4 regions of the Alteribacillus bidgolensis genome follow, and region 1 is predicted to be linked to each of the others. Evidence: riboswitches for the same ligand, from Rfam matches in the RefSeq annotation. Region 1 holds a riboswitch; each other region holds the start of a gene.
The links. A riboswitch is a leader RNA that binds a small molecule or an ion and turns the genes downstream of it on or off. The one in region 1 is predicted to bind cobalamin.
Positions count from the first base shown of each region.

Region 2: linked by a shared signal. The riboswitch ahead of CEF16_RS10945 (ABC transporter substrate-binding protein) and the one ahead of CEF16_RS03065 (ABC transporter substrate-binding protein) in region 1 are both predicted to bind cobalamin.
Region 3: linked by a shared signal. The riboswitch ahead of metE (5-methyltetrahydropteroyltriglutamate--homocysteine S-methyltransferase) and the one ahead of CEF16_RS03065 (ABC transporter substrate-binding protein) in region 1 are both predicted to bind cobalamin.
Region 4: linked by a shared signal. The riboswitch ahead of cobJ (precorrin-3B C(17)-methyltransferase) and the one ahead of CEF16_RS03065 (ABC transporter substrate-binding protein) in region 1 are both predicted to bind cobalamin.

Region 1 is NZ_KZ614149.1:571,208-575,985, forward strand. It holds gene CEF16_RS03055 (ATP-binding protein) at 1-741, shown strand, start outside; gene CEF16_RS03060 (class I SAM-dependent methyltransferase) at 771-1,499, shown strand; cobalamin riboswitch at 1,558-1,745, shown strand; gene CEF16_RS03065 (ABC transporter substrate-binding protein) at 1,875-2,849, shown strand; gene CEF16_RS03070 (FecCD family ABC transporter permease) at 2,833-3,876, shown strand; gene CEF16_RS03075 (heme ABC transporter ATP-binding protein) at 3,899-4,778, shown strand, end outside.
Region 2 is NZ_KZ614149.1:2,192,037-2,196,814, reverse strand. It holds gene CEF16_RS10950 (DUF3995 domain-containing protein) at 1-367, shown strand, start outside; cobalamin riboswitch at 805-1,015, shown strand; gene CEF16_RS10945 (ABC transporter substrate-binding protein) at 1,180-2,721, shown strand; gene nikB (nickel ABC transporter permease) at 2,734-3,666, shown strand; gene nikC (nickel transporter permease) at 3,683-4,507, shown strand; gene CEF16_RS10930 (ATP-binding cassette domain-containing protein) at 4,515-4,778, shown strand, end outside.
Region 3 is NZ_KZ614149.1:4,327,981-4,332,758, reverse strand. It holds gene CEF16_RS21300 (type 2 periplasmic-binding domain-containing protein) at 1-345, shown strand, start outside; gene CEF16_RS21295 (NAD-dependent protein deacylase) at 382-1,098, shown strand; gene CEF16_RS21290 (YeeE/YedE family protein) at 1,152-2,399, opposite strand; gene CEF16_RS21285 (DNA-3-methyladenine glycosylase) at 2,508-3,110, opposite strand; cobalamin riboswitch at 3,192-3,376, shown strand; gene metE (5-methyltetrahydropteroyltriglutamate--homocysteine S-methyltransferase) at 3,527-4,778, shown strand, end outside.
Region 4 is NZ_KZ614149.1:797,692-802,469, reverse strand. It holds gene cobK (precorrin-6A reductase) at 1-628, opposite strand, end outside; gene CEF16_RS04130 (sirohydrochlorin chelatase) at 625-1,527, opposite strand; gene cobJ (precorrin-3B C(17)-methyltransferase) at 1,541-3,160, opposite strand; cobalamin riboswitch at 3,341-3,538, opposite strand; gene CEF16_RS04120 (cold-shock protein) at 3,724-3,921, opposite strand; gene CEF16_RS04115 (hypothetical protein) at 4,176-4,730, shown strand; gene CEF16_RS04110 (Crp/Fnr family transcriptional regulator) at 4,777-4,778, opposite strand, start outside.

The DNA.
Region 1 (4,778 bases):
GGTATTGTGGCGGTCATACGGGATATGACAGAAGAAAGGCAGCATGATAAACTTCGTAAAGATTTCATAGCTAACGTTTCACATGAGCTGCGCACCCCGATTTCTATGCTCCAAGGCTACAGCGAGGCAATTATCGATGATATTGCTGCTAGTGAAGAAGATAAAAAAGAAATCGGCCGTATTATTTATGATGAGTCTATGAGAATGGGCAGGTTGGTTAATGAACTTCTAGACCTGGCACGCATGGAGGCAGGTCATATACAACTAGAAAAACAGTGGATTCATATACCATCATTCAGCGAAAGAATTCATAAAAAATTCCAAGGTTTAGCTAAAGAGGCAGAGGTAGAATTGAAATTAATGCAATGTAATGAATTTGAACAAGCATATATAGACCCAGACCGTGTGGAACAAGTGATGACAAACCTTATTCATAACGCTATACGCCATACCAGTGTTCACGGCTATGTGAAGATGATGATTAATAATTCCGCTAACGGAATTACAGTAGAAATAAAAGATAGTGGTTCAGGAATACCAGAAGAAGACTTGCCGTATGTATTTGAGCGTTTTTATAAAGCAGATAAAGCAAGAACGAGAGGAAAAGGCGGCACGGGGTTAGGGCTTGCTATCGCTAAAAATATTGTCGAAGCTCATAGCGGTGAAATAACTGTTCACAGTAAGCTGCATGAAGGGACGACATTTCATTTTTATATTCCAAGAGAAAAAGATAAGGAATAAGAAATGCTTTAACATTTGGAGGAAACTCTATGAAATCATGGTTTGAAGAACATTTTCAAGAAGATTACCTGCGTATTTATGACCATAGAGACGAAGAAAAAGCAGCAAATGAACTAACTCATATTATGAAATATCTACCGCTTGAAAGAGGGATGAAAGCGATAGATTTATGCTGCGGAAACGGCAGACATGCAAGGTGGCTGGCAAGAAAAGGGCTGCATGTAACCGGTATAGATTTGTCACCAGCTCTATTAAAAAAAGCCATCGATTTAACCTCAGGCCTTCCCGTTCATTATCAGAGAGCAGATATTAGGGATGTGCCTTTGCTGCAGGAGTTTGACGCTGCCTTTAACTTGTTTACGAGTTTTGGATATTTTTCGGATGATGCAGAAAATGAACTTGTATTTACTCGAGCAGCAGAAGCATTGAAAAGCGGGGGCTGGTTTTGTTTCGATTATTTAAACCCTGCTTATGTTAAAAATACACTCGTTCCAAAAGATGAATCCATGAAAGATGGTCTGCACGTTATCCAAGAACGTGAAATCTCACCAGAGTTTGTTTTTAAGCGAATTACAATAAAAGAAGACGACACAAAAAGAGAATATCAGGAAAGTGTTAAGTTATACGAACAGGCGGCTTTAAAAAAAATGCTTGAAAGAAACGATTTTAACGTTTTGCACCTGTTTGGAGATTATGATGCTTCTTCTTATCATAGTGAGAATTCACCTAGACAAATTTTCATATGTCAAAAAAATTAATTAAAAATATATTTCATATGAAGTTTTTTTATGTATAATTAAAAAAGACTGTAAAATAAAATAAACGTATGCTAAAGGTCATACATGAAAATGTATGTTAAAAGGGAAGCCCGGTGTAAATCCGGCACGGTCCCGCCACTGTAATCGCACATTTGAATTTGTTCTTTATGCCACTGTCTAAAAGATGGACGGGAAGGCGAACATTTTCGCGTAAGTCAGGAGACCTGCCTTTAGCACGGTGATGAACCTTCGAGGAAAAGGTGCGGCCGAATGACTGATCTGTGCTGGTTACAGTAACATCAAGAACATTCCGCTCTCCTCTTCGAAGGGGAGTTTTTTTAGTATCCAATTACATATATACAAGGGGGAAATATTATGAAAAGGTGGATAGGATTCATTTTTACTTCTTTTAGTATTTTATTTTTGTCAGCTTGCGGGACGAGTGAAGAAAGTTCTTCTTCTGATATGAACGAAGAAAATGAACAAGAAGAGCAATCAGCTGGAGAATTTCCGATCGAGGTAACAGATGGCAGAGGTGAAGAAGTAAGTATTGATGAAAAGCCTGAGCGTATCGTTAGTCTTGTTCCAAGTAATACAGAAATAGCATTCGCACTAGGGCTAGGTGATGAAATCGTTGGGGTAACAGATTATTGCAATTACCCAGAAGAAGCAACAGAAAAGCAAAGTGTCGGAGATATGGATTTTGATGTGGAAACTCTTCTTTCTTTAGAGCCGGACCTCGTTTTAGCTCACGCTTCTTCGGCTCATGGTTCAGAAGAAGGCTTAAAGCAGATAGAAGAAGCTGGTATTGATGTATTAATCGTAAATGACGCTTCTTCATTTGAAGATGCGTATGGTTCCATCGAAATGATTGCACAAGCTACCGGAACAGAAGAAGAAGCAGAAACGATTATTTCAGATATGAAAGAGGATATCATAGAAATTGAAGAACAGGCAGAAAGTATAACGGAGGATGAGCGCAAAACGGTTTGGGTAGAAATACAGCCGCCTCCTGAAATCTTTACTACGGGACAAGGAACTTTTATAAATGAAATGCTCGAAACGATTAATGCAGAAAACGCAGCTGGAGAGGAAGAAGGCTGGATTCAATATAGTGAAGAAGAGGCAGTTGCGCTTAATCCAGAGGTTATTATAACCACGTACGGACATTATGTAGATGATCCATCAGCTGAAATCAAAGAAAGAGCTGGATGGGAACAGGTGCCTGCTATTGAAAACGATGATATTCATGATATAGACAATGATACTGTAAGTCGTCCTGGTCCGCGGCTGACTGAAGGTACTGAACAATTAGCTGAGCTGGTATATCCAGATGAATTCTCAAACTAGTAAAGCGATCCTTTGTTATTTAATCGGGGCAGTATTTCTTTTCGTTTGTATTAGCATTGGTATTTCAGCGGGCAGTTTATCGATTCCTTTTCTAACGAGTGCGGAAGTTTTATGGCGTTCGCTATGGAATTTGGATATGCCTGTCACAATAAACGAAACACATGCAACGATTATATGGAATATACGGCTGCCGCGCGTATTATTAGCTGCTCTAGTTGGCTCATCTCTAGCTTTAGCTGGAGCGGCATTTCAAGGTTTGTTAAAAAATCCTCTCGCAGATCCATATACACTTGGTGTATCGTCAGGGGCTGCTTTAGGAGCTGTTTTCGTATTATTTTTAGGGTTGTCGATTCCGCTTTTAGGCAGCTTTACTTTACCTGTAGTCAGTATACTTACTGGTTTTCTAACCTTGTTTTTCTTATTGGGTTTTGTACGTTTTATAGAAAAATCATTAACAACAGAAACCATTATATTAGCAGGTATCATTGTTAGTTCATTTTTAGGATCACTGATTTCGCTTTTAATTGCTTTAACAGAGGATGAGTTAAGGCAGATTATATCTTGGCTTATGGGCAGTGTAGCCATGAGAGGCTGGGACTATATATGGTTAAATGTCCCTTTTTTTGTATTAGGAGCAGGTTTGTTGTTCGCAAATAGAAAAGAGTTGAATGCGTTAGTGTTTGGAGAAGAAACGGCAAAAACGTTAGGCGTAGATACGGATAAACGCAGAATGACTATTCTAGCTGGTGCTTCTCTTTTAACCGGGGCAGCCGTTTCTGTGTCTGGAACAATTGGGTTTGTTGGACTAGTCATTCCTCACCTGGTTCGGCTTTTATTTGGCCCCGACCATCGGCTGCTTTTGCCAATGTCAATCTTTACGGGGGGAGGGTTTCTCGTCTTAACTGATTTAGCAGCCCGAACTATAATTTCTCCGAAAGAACTGCCTATTGGGGTTATAACGGCAATTATCGGGGCGCCAATATTCGGAATTCTTTTGTTTCAGCAGCGACTCAAAAGGATGAAATAATCAAATACCGCGGGGTGATGAGTTGCTCGAGTTAAAAGGTGTAGCTGGCGGCTACGGATCTGTTCCAGTAGTAAAGAATGTTAATTTTCAAGTGAATGCTGGTGAAATATTGGGAATTATCGGCCCTAATGGAAGCGGGAAATCAACATTATTAAAATTCATCTATGGATTTCTTCAGCCAGAAAAAGGTCAGATAGTGATTGATGATCAACCTCTTACCAGCTATTCTCAAAAGAACTTAGCCAAAAAGATTGCTGTTCTTCCTCAACAGACAGATAGTGCTTTTTCTTATACGGTAAGACAGGTAGTTGAGCTTGGAAGATATCCTCATCAAACCGGCTGGTTTTCTTCTAACAGTGAAAAAGATGAAAAAGTAGTCAATAAAGCTATGAACGATACCGGGGTTTTTTCATTTGCTGACCAGCCCATTGATAGTTTAAGCGGAGGAGAAAAGCAAAGAGTGCTGTTAGCCAGGGCTTTGGCGCAAGAACCTGATATTTTACTTTTAGATGAACCAACCAACCATTTGGATATCTCCTATCAGCTCAGTTTACTTGATACGTTAAAAGATTGGACCAATTCAAAACAATTAACAGTAATAGCTGTACTGCATGACCTAAACATGGCAGCCATGTACAGTCATCGGATTCTTCTGATGGACCAGGGACAGCAAATAGCACTTGATAAACCATCGTATGTCTTGGAAAAGACAGTATTAGAGAAAGTTTACGACGCCCATCTGCAAAGAAAAGAGCATCCTTCCGTTCCGAGTCCGCTCATTACCTTAGAACCTTCTGACAGATCATTTGAACAGCCATCGGATTTACTTAATACGTTGACCTTTGATGAAACAGAAGAGAGAGTTTGCATTTCTTCTCGGTTTTATTGGAAAACTTTATCAT
Region 2 (4,778 bases), 1.6 Mb from region 1:
TTACTGGGCTGCAGGGGGCACTGCAGGATTTGAAGGGAGGACGATGAGTGAAGAGTTATTTGTGATTAATCTAATGACAATAGTGCTATGTTTTATTGCTGCTTTTATTGCTCTTGCACTTGTTCAAGCATGGGGAAGAAAGTTTCCATCTTGGTTGTTGCTCACTTTAGCATGGATTGCGTGTGTAGTATTGGGCCTGCGTGGGGGTATAGGAGCTATTCAAAGCATGCTGCAAGTAGAACCAGTTCCGTTACTATTAATTATTGTTGAACCGTTTTTCTTGTTAGGAGGTATTTTATTTGGACTTGTTGCTTTTCTTTACATTTATACTAACAGTAATGGGAGAATAAAAAAAGGAATGGAATGAAATGAGGTAAACCTTCCATTATTCATGAATAGGGCGCGCGACAAGTTCTTTTATAAATACTTTCTAGCGTTAAAAGCAGGAATTTTACCAGAATACATTGTTTTCTAAAACCGTCTCGTCAATACTCCTTCATGCGCTGAGGGTATGAAGCACAGATGGATCCGGCAGAACGGAGGCTGAAGCCATTCGGCAAGAAAAGGTATGCCAACGGATATACCGCACGGCTGAAAAACTAGATAAGGTGAGAGTCGTTCTTTGAGATAGGAACTACTAACTTCCGAATGTAAGGGTCTATATTAGAATGACGCTAAAGCCGGTGATGTCTATATATTTTTACGTCACAACTCTTTTGGATTATTGGAGGAATAGATTGACATTAAATACGTGAAAAGCTATTCTTATGTTAAGGTGAATTTCAGATTTATAGTTTTTCAACTGAATAGTGAAAGAAAATAGGTGCTGGAGAAAGCGAAACTCGCTGAATCTACTTAAAAGGGAAGTCGGTTAGAATCCGACACGGACCCGCCACTGTATGGGGTGTCAGCTACAGCTGCTGATTCCTTTCAAAACACCACTGGGTATGCTGCCTGGGAAGGTTTGAAAGGACATGCCCTAAGTCAGGAGACCTGCCTATTTTAACATCACTGTTAGACCTACGGGACAATAGGGAGGTGGTTAGGATGCGAAAGCACTGAGTTTGCTGGAAAACGAGTGATCCGCAACGGAATTGTGCCTATATTAATGACAAGCATTTCTGACCTCTTTATCGACGGTTGAAATGCTTTTTTTGTTGGTCTAAAAAGGAGCAAATTATGAAAAATGCATGGAATTTTATTTTTATTGTGATTAGCCTTCTGTTTATGACGGCTTGCCAAAACGATTCTGTTTCTGAGGAAAAAAACGGCTCTAATGAAAAGGCAGCAACGAATGATGAGAGGTTTACTGTGGCGTTTACATGGAGCCCGGCAAACCTGGACCCTCACGGAAGGGAAAGCTGGGAAGTCATGAGGGCTGGTATTGCTGAAACCCTTGTACGATTAGATGAAAATCTTGAGCCGTCGCCGTGGCTGGCAAAAGATTGGGAACAGGAAGATGAAAACACGTGGATTTTCGAATTGCAAGAAAACGTCACCTTCCATAACGGAAAGAAAATGAACGCCGAAAACGTGAAGGCTTCCCTGGAACGCTCGTTAGACATCAACCAAAAAACGGTCGATTTGCTTCAGTTAGAAACGATCGAAGTGGTGGATGATAATACGCTGAAGATGGTGACAAAAGAGCCGAACGCTGCTTTAATCCCGCATCTAGCTGACCCCTCCACCATCATTGCTGATGTTTCTACGATGAAAGACGATACTACCTCTCCGTCGCTTACTGGTGCTTTCCAGGTAAAAGAGTTTCATCAGGATGAGTCACTGATTGTCGAGCGATTTGACGAATACTGGGGAAAGCAGGCACTGCTATCCGAAATTGAAATTCGTTTTATTTCAGAGGGAGAAACGCGGTTAATGGCCTTGCAATCCGGCGAAGTACATGCAGCCACCGATATTCCGATAGATAATCTCCCGGTATTAGAAAACGACGATGATATAGAAGTGTTAACCACGCCATCGCTTCGTACTCACATGATGCTGTATAACCTGAAGTCACCGTTTTTTAAGGATTTGTCTCATCGAAAGGCCGTCAATGCTTCGATTCCAAAAGAGGATATTGTGCAGTCAGTCATGATGGGGAAAGGAACAGCGGCCAATAGCCCGTTTGCTGACGTTCTGCCATTTGGAGAAGTGGCAGAAGAAGAAACACAATCCATAGAAGAAATCATGAAAAAATCTGATTGGAATAAAAACGAATCAGGCTTGTGGGAAAAAGAAGGGGAGACTGTTGAATTGACTATGCTTACCTTTCCACAGCGGCCAGAGCTGACGGTTATGGGGGAAATTATACAAAATGAACTATTGGACCAAGGTATATCTGTCCATTTGAGGCAAGTGGAGAACATTGATGAGGCTCTTTCTTCAGAAAAGTGGGACATCGCCATGTACAGCATGTTGACTACTCATACTGGTGACCCCCAATATTTCCAGAATATCTTTTACCATTCGTCGAGCTCATCAAATGTGAGCAGCTACGAATCAGAGGATATGGATAGGATGATTGAGGAAATCAACCGAACGACAGACGTTGATAAGCGTAATGAATTGGCTGTGAGAATGCAGGAGCAGTTAAATGAGGATCTGCCACAGTCGTTTATTGTCTATCCAGATACAGTCTTTGCGGCTAGAAGTGAAGTGAAAGAATTTACCCCACACCCTATTGAATACTATTACATTCATCCTTTGATTGACTTGGAGTAATGACTGAGTGCAATGAGACTTATATACTTTTTAGGAGATCGGTTTTTACAACTTATAATTGTGGTGTTTACGGTATCAACGCTTACGTTTCTTTTGCTGCGTCTCACACCTGGTGATCCCGCTTATATTTTACTCCATGCCAATGATATGCCCGTTTCCGAAACTGCAATAGATGCACTTAGAGAAGATCTAGGGCTGACAGCACCACTATGGGTACAATACGGCCAGTGGCTTATGAACGTTTTTACTTGGCAATGGGGTGACTCTTACGTGTCAAATGAACCGGTCATCACAGAGTTACTCAGCAGGTTTCCCGCCACGGTTGAACTAGCGGCAGCGGGACTGCTGGTTATGCTGGCGGTTACAGTGGGGCTCGGGGTGTTAACAGCTGTTTTTTCAAACGGGTGGATTGATCGAACGGGAAGAGTTCTAGCTATTATCGGGGCAGCTGTCCCTTCATTCTGGCTTGCTTTATTGATGATTTATTTTTTTTCCGTTAAGCAGGGATGGTTTCCGACAATGGGGCGAGGGGAGTGGGAACATCTCGTCTTGCCGTCTTTGACGCTCGGTCTAGGGATAGGAGCAGTTTACGCCCGGGTTTTGCGGAAAAACATGCTAGAAATGTTTAATCAAAACTTCGTCAAAGCTTCAATGGCCCGCGGATTGTCGAAAAGTCATATTCTGATGTTTCAAGTGTTTAAACACGCGAGTATGCCGATTGTGACTATGCTCGGTACAAATTTTGCCTTCATGCTAGGTGGAAGCATCATCGTTGAGACAATATTTAACTGGCCGGGTCTTGGAAGCTATATCATTGAAGCGATAAATGCCAGAGATTATCCTGTTATTCAAGGATACGTGATTTTTGCCTCGATTTTGTTTGTTTCGATTCATATTCTGGTTGATCTAATATTTTTTATTATTGATCCACGTTTGCGAACGTAGTGAGGGGGATTTTGAGATGTTTCACCGAAAAATCTCAGAACTGAAGGGCAGCAGCCTGTGGCTAGGAGCTTTAGGGATTCTTTTCATTTTGTTAACAGGCCTGTTTGCTCCTTGGATTGCCCCTCATGATCCGCTTGCCGTGGATACGTCTAACCGATTGTCATCCCCTGGACTTACCTATCCGTTTGGCACCGATCACCTCGGGCGTTGTGTGCTCTCCCGAATCATATATGGGATCCGCGTCACAGTCATATCTGCTTTTTGTATCTTACTTATCACGGCGGCCATCAGTATCCCCATTGCTCTTATTTCGGGATACATTCGGGGAAATACGGATCATATTATCATGCGAATGATCGACGGTATGTTAGCAATACCGGATTTTGTATTGACCATTGCGATTGTCGGAATGCTTGGGCCTAGTTTTATAAACATGATTATTGCCATTGTAATGGTACGCTGGGCAGACTATGTTCGGTTTATTCGCAGCTTAGTGATAAAAGAGAGACAGGAAGACTATATCTTGTATGCGAGAATGACGGGAAATTCTCATATTCGCATTCTTTCTCGGTACATACTGCCGCAAATTTTGTCGAGGGTATTGGTGTTTGCAGCTCTTGATTTAGGCAGAATCGTACTCTTGATTGCAGGGCTTTCTTTTTTAGGCGTAGGTGTGCAGCCGCCGACTCCGGAGTGGGGCGTGATGCTGCAGGATGCGACCGGATACTTTCAAGTAGCACCTCACGTCATGATTTTTCCAGGAATGGTTGTCGTTATGTTTGTGCTTGCCTGCCAGCTCATAAGCGACCGATTTAATGAACCGGTTATGAAAGAGGGGTAGTTAAAATATGTTCCACCTCCATCCACTACTGCAAGTAGATCAGCTCGAGATTTCTCATTACAAAGATGGTGAGTTTCAACCACTGGTGCGCGATGTTTCATTTCAAATTCAGGCTGGTGAGATGGTCGCACTCACCGGACCAAGCGGATGCGGAAAAAGCTTAACAGCACAGGCGATCGTTGGTCTGCTCGGAAAAAGGCTAGATGTAACGGGCGGGAAGATTATGTATCAGCAGCAAAACGTAGTTCCGTTTAATGATAGACAGTGGAAA
Region 3 (4,778 bases), 3.8 Mb from region 1:
AGTGACTCAAGACATGCGTTGTACGCTACGACGACCGCAGTTAATCCTGATTATTATGAAAGTTTGCCAGAAGACATTCAAGATAAAGTTGATGAAACGATTGAAGAACTTGCAGAAGAGTGTTTTAAGATTCAAGAAAAACGGAATGAAGAAGCACTGGAGTCAATTTACTCAGACAATGAAGTAGAAATCACCGAGCTTTCAGATGAAGAAAGAGATGCTTTTCAAGAAAGAAGTAAACAAGTTTTTGATACTTACAAAGAAGAAGTAGGTCAAGATAGTGCTGAGATTTTAGATGAATTGCAAAAAGAAATAGAACAAGCAGAAAATGGGATGGGAAATTAACAATCCTCCCAGTTAAGGCCAGTTAGAGGTGATAAGGTGGAAAAATTAGCAGATTGGATAAAAAATGCGAACTACACTGTGGTTATGACAGGGGCAGGAATGTCCACTGAAAGCGGGGTGCCTGACTTTCGTTCTAACAAAGGGATATGGAAAGATCGTGATCCTATCGCTTTAGCAAGTACCGAAGCCTTGCAATACAACCGGGAAGCTTTCTTTTCTTTTTATCAATTAAGAATAAAGTCTCTAGAAGAAGTAAAGCCCAATAACGGCCACTATACACTGGCAGACTGGGAACATCACGGACTCCTGCAAAGTCTTATTACACAAAATGTTGACGATCTTCACTCAAAAGCCGGCAGTAGAAATATGGCAGAGCTTCATGGATCTATTGCTGAACTTCGCTGTCATGATTGCGGTTATCAAATATCTAGTGAGGCTTACCTCGAAAATAATACAACGTGCCCCAAATGCGGCGGCTTTTTTCGTCCTAATGTCGTTTTATTTGGAGAAATGCTTCCAGAAAAAGCAATACAATTTGCTCAGCAAGAAACAGCAAAGGCCGATTTATTCATTGTGCTGGGTTCAAGTTTATCTGTAGCACCAGCTTCAGCGTTTCCAGCTGAAGCAAAAGAAAACGGAGCAAAACTTGTTATAATTAATAAAACGACTACTGAACTTGACGATCACGCTGATTTAGTGATTCAAGAACGCAGCATAAGTGAGGTTTTAGAAGAAACAAATAAGTTTCTATAGAAAAAACAGCCTGAGGAGTGAATTGAACTGTACCCCCAAGGCTGTTTTTTATTTTAACAGAACGAATCTTTAGATTTAGGTACCGAAAGACCTAATAGCGGGCGTAAGAACAGCGCTAAAAATGTTCCAGCAAGGGCAAGCACACCCCAAATATAACCGTGTAGACTAAAGGATGCAATTCCTCCAAAGTATGCACCGATATTACAACCAAAGGCAAGACGGGCTCCATATCCCATCAGTAAACCGCCAATGATAGAAGCAGCAGCATTTTTCCGCGTAATATTATTAAACCTAAAAAGTCCGCCTGCAGCTGAGGCAAGAAAAGCTCCTAAAATAACACCAAAATTTAAGACTGTAGTCGAGTCTGCAAAAATAGAAGCCTGCAGCTGATCTGCATTTGCTTGCCAATATCCCCAGCTGGATACATCAATTCCAGCAGCTTCAGCTGCTTTTGATCCCCACAGAGTAAATGCGGACGTAATTCCCCACGGCTGGCCGCGAGTCGTTAAGGTTAAAGCGTTTAAAACGGCGAGCATTATTGCAGCTGTTATTAAGGGCCATGATCCTCGAAAAATTCGTTTCCACCCTTTTGCGGAAGGTAAAGCTGCCATTTTTGGCGGATTCTTTTTCTTTTCCATCCGAAGCGTAATAATAAAAATGAGCCCGAAAAATAGAATAGAAACAAACCAGGCTCCAACATATCCAAGTCCTGTGGAAGTTGCTAAAGAAATTGGCTCAAAAGCTGGCAAATCATTTGTCCAAAAATCAAAATGATAAGCCCCAATAGTAGCACCTATGATGAAGAACAGCAAAGTGATAAACATTACCGACCTTCCACCGCCAACAGCATAAAGTGTTCCTGAAGCACAGCCGCCTCCAAGCTGCATACCGACCCCGAACATAAACGCACCAACAAAAAGACTCACTCCTACGGGGGCAACGTAGCCTTCTGCTGTCCCGCCAAAGAAAGTGAAACCTGTTGCTAAGATCGGAGCAAACAGAGTGACTGCGGCTGCAAGCATTACCATATGCGACCTTAACGCTTGACCATTACCTACCGACATAAACCGTCGAAAAGCTGAAGTAAAGCCAAAGCGAGCATGAAACAAAGTGTATCCTAATAAAAGACCTATAATCAGCATCAATGGCTGCACGATGTTCTGGGTTAACGACAGGAAAATAAAGAGAATTGCTGCAGCAATTAAACCTCCTATTACAAGCGGCATTTGAGCCTGCTTTAACGAGCTGCTGCTTTTTTCCGCCCCTTTTTGTTCTGAAACAGGCGGAACATGGGCTTGCATTTATAATCACCTCAAATTTTATCGTTTTAGTAGGTTTTCTACGTTTAACTAGGATACAAGGCACATTTATTATTGTCAAAGGAGATGTTTGGTAATAAGTTAACAAGTTTATCTTGATACAAATGGATTACCCGTTTCCCAAAATCTCCATGGATAATCTTTGGCTTCTCCTGAGTTATCTATTCCTATCCGCGGGCCGCTCGTAATAGATGATGGTGCTTGGCCTTCTGCTATATATAAAGGCTTTTCATAAAAACGCCGGCCATAATCAGCTTTTATAATTCCAAGTGCTTTTGTTAGTTTTCCTGGACCATTTGTTAAATCTTTTTCTTTTTTATTTCCCCTCCGCTCATACATGAGCTCGATGCCTTCAACGGGTTCTACAGCTCTTATCAATACAGCCTGCGGTATCCCGGTTTTTTCACACACTACATTAACTAAACAATGGGTATGCATCTCATACGTGTACACATGACCAGGTGTACTAAACATAACCTCTGTTCGTTTTGTCCGTCTGTTTCGATAACTATGTGCGGCCCTGTCATCAGGTCCCATGTAAGCTTCGGTTTCCACAATACGTCCTGCCGCTAATCCTCTTTCTGTTTCTTTCACTAAAATTTGGCCGACAAGACTTTTGGCCATTTCTAAGGTGGACTGATTGAAATATTCAGCACCTATCGGTTCAAAAGACATATTTTTCACCTCATACATATGGTTTAACTTTTCCTCCTAATATTTAAACATACTTGACAGTAACCCGTGACAAGATATATAGTTTTTCTACAATAACAAAGCCATATAACGGAAACAGGTATCTTAGAATTTTCTAAGATTTAAAAGGGAAGTCCGGTGAAAGTCCGACGCGGTCCCGCCACTGTAACAGAGGAGTCATAATAACCAGCCACTGATAAAGATCGGGAAGGCTATTATGGCAAAGATACTGAAGCCAGGAGACCTGCCTGTTTTAACAGCACCGTTTAACCTACGGGAGATAGGGAGGTGCTCCTGCGTTATATTATTTACAGCCAGGGTATTTTTACATGCGTTCTCCCATCTGCGCATCGTAAAAATATCCTTTTTTTATGAAGTAATCTTATTTCAAGCAGAGATTTGAGGAGGAAGCAATGATGGGAATTACATGGACAAGCAGTAATTTAGGTTATCCAAGACTCGGAGAAAACAGAGAGTGGAAAAAACTATTAGAGCGTTTATGGAAAAATGAACTAGATGAAGAAACATTTTTAAAAGAAATGAAACATCTTCGTTTAAATCATTTAAAAAAACAAAAAGCCAAAGGTATTCAAAGCATACCAGTTGGCGATTTTACCTTTTATGACCACATGCTAGATACAGCTGTAATGTTCGGAATCATTCCGAGGAGATTTCACTCAACCGATAAGAAAATTTCATTATCTACTTATTTTGCAATGGCACGAGGTACAGCAGAGGCTCCCGCTTGTGAAATGACCAAGTGGTTCAATACAAATTACCATTATATTGTGCCTGAACTTAACGAGACCATCCCAACCTTAACAGAAAATAAACCGCTAAAAGCTTATTTAGAAGTGAAGGAAGAGTTAGGTATAGAAGGTAAACCCGTACTTATTGGACCAATAACTTTTCTCAAACTCTCAAAAGGGTATAAAAAAGAAAGCTTTGGATCTTTGCTCCAAAAATTTGTCCCATTATACGTTAAAATTCTTCAAGAACTGGAAGAGGCAGGAGCAGCTTGGATACAAATCGATGAGCCTTCTTTAAACGCTTCATTTCCTATCGAAGATTATTTCTTTGTTCAAAAAGTTTATGAAACATTTCAACGAGAAGTGCCCAATATTTCTATTATGCTTCAAACCTATTTCGAAGCTGCAGACCACTATACCAAACTAGTATCATTGCCTGTTGATGGAATCGGCCTTGATTTTGTTCACGGCTGGGAGAAAAATATACAAGCACTGAAAACGGAAGGATTTCCTGCAAATAAATCTCTGGGAGTTGGTTTGATTGATGGCCGTAATGTATGGCGTGCCGATTTACAGAAAAAACATAGCGAACTTGAGTTAATCACCAGTTATCTCCCTGAAGGAAACCATTTTCTGCAGCCTTCAAGCAGTCTCCTTCATGTTCCGGTTTCAACAAACAGTGAAAGAAAACTTTCACCTGTTTTAAAAGATAGTCTTTCTTTTGCGGATGAAAAATTAGAAGAAATAAATTCATTAACTAATATGTTGAACAAAAAACCTGATGAAAAATGGTTGGAAAAAAATCAAAAGGTATTCCAACGTTTCGCTGAAACCTTTCGGCAGCAGTCAGAGAAAATAACAGGAGAGAAGAATAAACTTCCATCTAAGCGCAGCCTGCCTTTCTCCGAACGTAAAACTC
Region 4 (4,778 bases), 230 kb from region 1:
AACCTTGTTTACCACTTTCTTTTGTAACGACAACATCAACGCCAAACTGCTTGTACAGAGCATGATTAAGTTCTTTTGAAAAAGGGCCTTGCATCGCCACAATATCTTTTTGAGCTATACCAAGCTCTTTACACTTTTCCATATTTTCTAAGCGCGGAAGCATCCGGCAGATCATTCTTACGTTTTCATCTTTCACAAGTTTTTCGGCAAAAACTCTTAATGTTTTGCTTCCTGTTGTCAGAAAAACCGTGCCGCCCTTTTCAGCAGCTTTCTTGGCTGCTTCTTCATAAGAATCTACTTTGTTTACTTTTTTATCGTAGGTATGAATCGAACTTCGCTCATAGCGAATATATGGAATTCCAGCTTCTTCGGCAGATTGTATCGCATGGCGGGAAGCTTCTTCTGCAAACGGGTGAGACGCATCAACTACTACTCTGGCCATTTTTTCTTTTAACACTGACGTCATTTGATCTGCCGATAACCGTCCAGTTCTAGTGTTAATCCCGCTTGCTTCCAGTTTTTCAGCAGCTTCGTCTGTTACAACCGATGCTAAAAGGGAGTGCCCATCTTGATTTATCTTTTCAGCCAATTCTTTTGCATCACTTGTGCCTGCGAGCATAAATATCATGGCCGTTCTCCTTTCACCGTTTGAACTGCTTCTTCTTTGTCCTCGTTATGACTATGAGGATGATCGTGATCATGATGATGGTGATGATCAATTCCCATATGTTCTACAGCAAACAGTCTGTATTGACACATGTCACAATTTAAGCTCGCATTTCCTTGAAGTGCTTCTTTTGCTCTTTCTTCCAAAATGATTTCAAGCCGCGGATGAAAGCCAATTGGTTTCGTCATAGAAAAATCTAAACCTGGATATTCGGTTTCAAAAGCTGATAGTTTCTCATCCATTCGATCTACTAAAATACCGCTGAAGAAAAAGTACGGAACCATGATTATTCTCTTCGCTCCAAGCCGCGAAAGCCGGTTCACCCCTTCTTCTACTGTTGGTTTAGTAACACCGATATAAGAGATTTCCACTACCTGATGATCCAATTTTTCGGTAAGCAGCCGGGAAAGCTTAAACAATTCACTATTAGCATCTGCATCACTGCTGCCTCGTCCGACAAGAAGTACGGCGGTGTCTGCGTCTCCTTCCTCTGGCAGCATGGTTTCATCTGCTAACTTCTCCTGTAAAATATTTACCATTTCTGGGTGAATTCCAATTGGCCGTCCGTATGTAAAACGAACGTTTGGATACTTTTCTTTCGCTTCATCCATTGCATGAGGGATATGAATTTTGGAATGTCCTGCCGGGAAAAACATAATAGGAACCAATGCAACATTGTCAGCTCCTCGTTTAACACACGCGTCAATGCCATCTGATATCGTTGGCGCTGCAAACTCTAGAAACCCCGTTTCAACAATTGGTACGTCTATGGTCTGTTTTACTTTCTCTACAAACGATAATATATTCTCGTTTCCTTCTCGTTTACGGCTTCCGTGGCCAATAAAAAGTACAGCCTTCATTAGCTTCCTCCCTCTATTCGCATGGATTGTCCACTTTTACAGGTTCCGGCATCTTTTGATATTGGAAACCTTGAATATTTTGTATACGTTTAAAAAACTTGTGAAACCTTTCGTTTGGCAGCCCTTTTTCTCTGTATTCTTCAATGACGTTTACCATCGTTTCCACTAGTTTATCTGGTGAAAGACCTTCTGCTACGGGCTGGCCGGTATGAGCATTTCGTCCGGTTGTTTTTGCGCCTAGAAATAAGTCAAACGCACCTCTTCGGTAAATGATCCCAATATCATCTGTGACCGCACCATAACATGCCATTCCGCAGCCATTAAATCCTATATTCATTACCTTTGGAACTTTTAAACCTCCCAATTTTTCTTGTAATTCTTCTGCATATGGGATACCGTCTTTCTTTTCACCGTCACAAAAATCACATGCTTTCACATGTATGACATCTCCAACAGGAGAAATCAGCCACCCGTCCTGCTCAAGCTTTCTTGTAATCGTCTGCGGCTCATCCGTTTCTAGAGACACCTGTAAATAGTGGCTGGTTGTATAGGAAACTTCCCCCTTTTCACCAATTACCTCTGCTAAGAAAGCAAGCTGCTTTGCATTCACTTTTTTATTCCATACGCCTGGAGAAACAGCAAATTCAAAAACAGCCGTTTGTTTAAAAATAGGACTTTCATTTGCGGGCTTTTCAGGAGCTTTCCCCATTACAGCGGAAAGGGCTTCCTCAGCTAGTTCAACTGAGTTCAGGGACGTTAGTTTTTTTGGTGATACGGATGAATTAGCTTCCTCGTCTTTTCCGCCATGCATCGCCCAAGGTTCCGCTTCACGTTTCAAGCGCTGAGCTGGCTTTAAAGGCTGTTTTTCTTCTCCTAATGTATATTTCCGTTGATATCCTCGCGGAGTGATCATTTTTCCATCATAGTAAAATGTAGAATTATTTCCGATAATGACCGTCGTCAGCATTCCAATTTCATACTCAAGCATATGTTCAAGGTCCGTCATAACAATATGCTGTCTTTCTCGAAAAGCGCTTTTCACAAGGCCTACTGGCGTTTTCGGGTCACGGTGTTCTAATAAAATCCGCTGCGTTTCTTCTATTTGGCGTGTTCGTTTACCGCTTTTCGGATTATAAAGAGCGATAATAAAATCCGCTTTTGCTGCTGCTTCTACTCTTGTCATAATGAGTTCCCAAGGAGTTAGGTGGTCGCTGAGGCTGATAGTACAAGCATCATGCATCACCGGAGCACCTAGAAGGGAAGCACAAGAATTAATTGCTGAAACACCAGGTATAATTTCGACACTAATCCCTTCATCCTCTTTCCAGCCTTTTTCAATTAACACTTCGTAAACAAGACCAGCCATCCCGTATAACCCAGCATCTCCACTCGATATAACCGAGACTTTTTTTCCGTTTTCGGCTTGCTTGACAGCTTCTTGGGCTCTGCTTACTTCTTCTGTCATCCCTGTCCGCACTAACTCTTTCCCTTGTATTAAGTGGCTGACAAGATCCATATACGTTTTGTAGCCAATGACACTATCAGAGTCTACAATTGCTTCTTTTGCCCGGTGTGTCATATGGGCTTCATCACCTGGACCAAAGCCAACTACGAATATCTTTCCGGCTGTCATACATATCATCCTTTCATTTTAGAATTAGTGAAAGTTTATGAAACATAAAAAAGCATCTTTAACATTCATGGAGAATGTTAAAGATGCTTAGTATTCACGAGATTAATAGGTTGCTCCTGCGGTCAAACAGAGCAGTGAAAACCCACGCACTTTAACACCTCCCTATGGCCCGTAGGTTAAACGGTGTTGTTGAAAAAGGCAGGTCTCCTGGCTCCTGGTATTCATCAGCTTATCCTTCCCCCCGGTTTATGACGCCGAAAGTGGTTTAGCAAGCAGACAACCCAGTTACAGTGGCGGGACCGCGCCGGTTTTTCACCGGACTTCCCTATTAAGAAAACAGTTTCATAGGCTGTTTTCACCTTTTTCCAATATGCAGTTTTTTATGGTTATAAATATAGTCTATAAAAAACAGACTAGAATAAATTTCTATCATTGTCAATCTAATTTCACTCTTTGTCTCATTTTTCAGCAGACTCTAAAGTGGTATTCAAAAATAAAACCACCAAATAAAGTTTTGGTGGTTTGTATCCGTGCAGATGTTCAAATATATATGCTTGGGTGTATTATTTTTGTACGTTAGCTGCTTGTGGTCCGCGTTGACCGTCCACAATGTCAAAAGAAACGCTTTGTCCTTCTTCTAAAGTTTTAAACCCTTCGTCTTGAATAGCAGAGAAGTGTACGAATACATCGTCAGCACCTTCACGTTCAATAAATCCAAATCCTTTTTCTGCATTAAACCATTTTACTGTACCTTGTTCCATGTTCCATTTCCTCCTTGTGCGTTTAAAACACACAACATTTATTCTTAAATCTTGTTCTACTCTGCGGTAAGACGAAATAGGTTATCCCTTTTTCTAACTTTAAGAAGCATGAACAAACTTAAGTAAATTCACTTTACCATGTTTTTCAAATGAATGCAAGCACTCTTGCCAGAATCTTTTGTGATGCAAATCACAGATAGAATCAATATTTGTTGTTAGACTTTTGTTAAATTAAACAGTTAAGGAGGTTAACTATGCTTGAAGTTGCCCTCACCTTTCCAAATAAAGGGATAAAAGAGATTGACAATGCGTTTTATGATGCACATTTTTATAAAAATAAACAGAACTATGTCTTAAAAAGTATACTAGAATCCACCAATACAGAAGTAACAGGGAATATCATTTCTGCTTTCTCAAAAATCACCATTACTTTCTCTGAAAACCTTTCTATGAATGACTATCAGCTGATTAGAGAAGCAATATTTCTATTGGCTCACCATCTTCAAGCTGATATGGATGATACGAAAGCGTTCATGGGGTATTTAGAAAATGGACAAAAAGCGTATTTATTTCACGAATGGAAAAATTGGAAGGCCTTTCTTTTACATGCGAAGTATAAATCGATGAAAGGTCAGAAAGTGGAAGTAAAGAGCAAAGCAGGTGCTTGGCGGGGAATTTTACTAGATTATCAAGAAACATTTGTTAATAGCGAGTGTATAATAACCTATTGTACTTTATTAACTGCATTGGGTGAAAAAAGAGTGAACGGAAAGTTTCTTCATGTGGAAGCAACCGGTGAGTTTATCTAAAAAGAAAAGGAGAAGCTAAATGATTCGCTCATCTAGCTTTTCTGATTT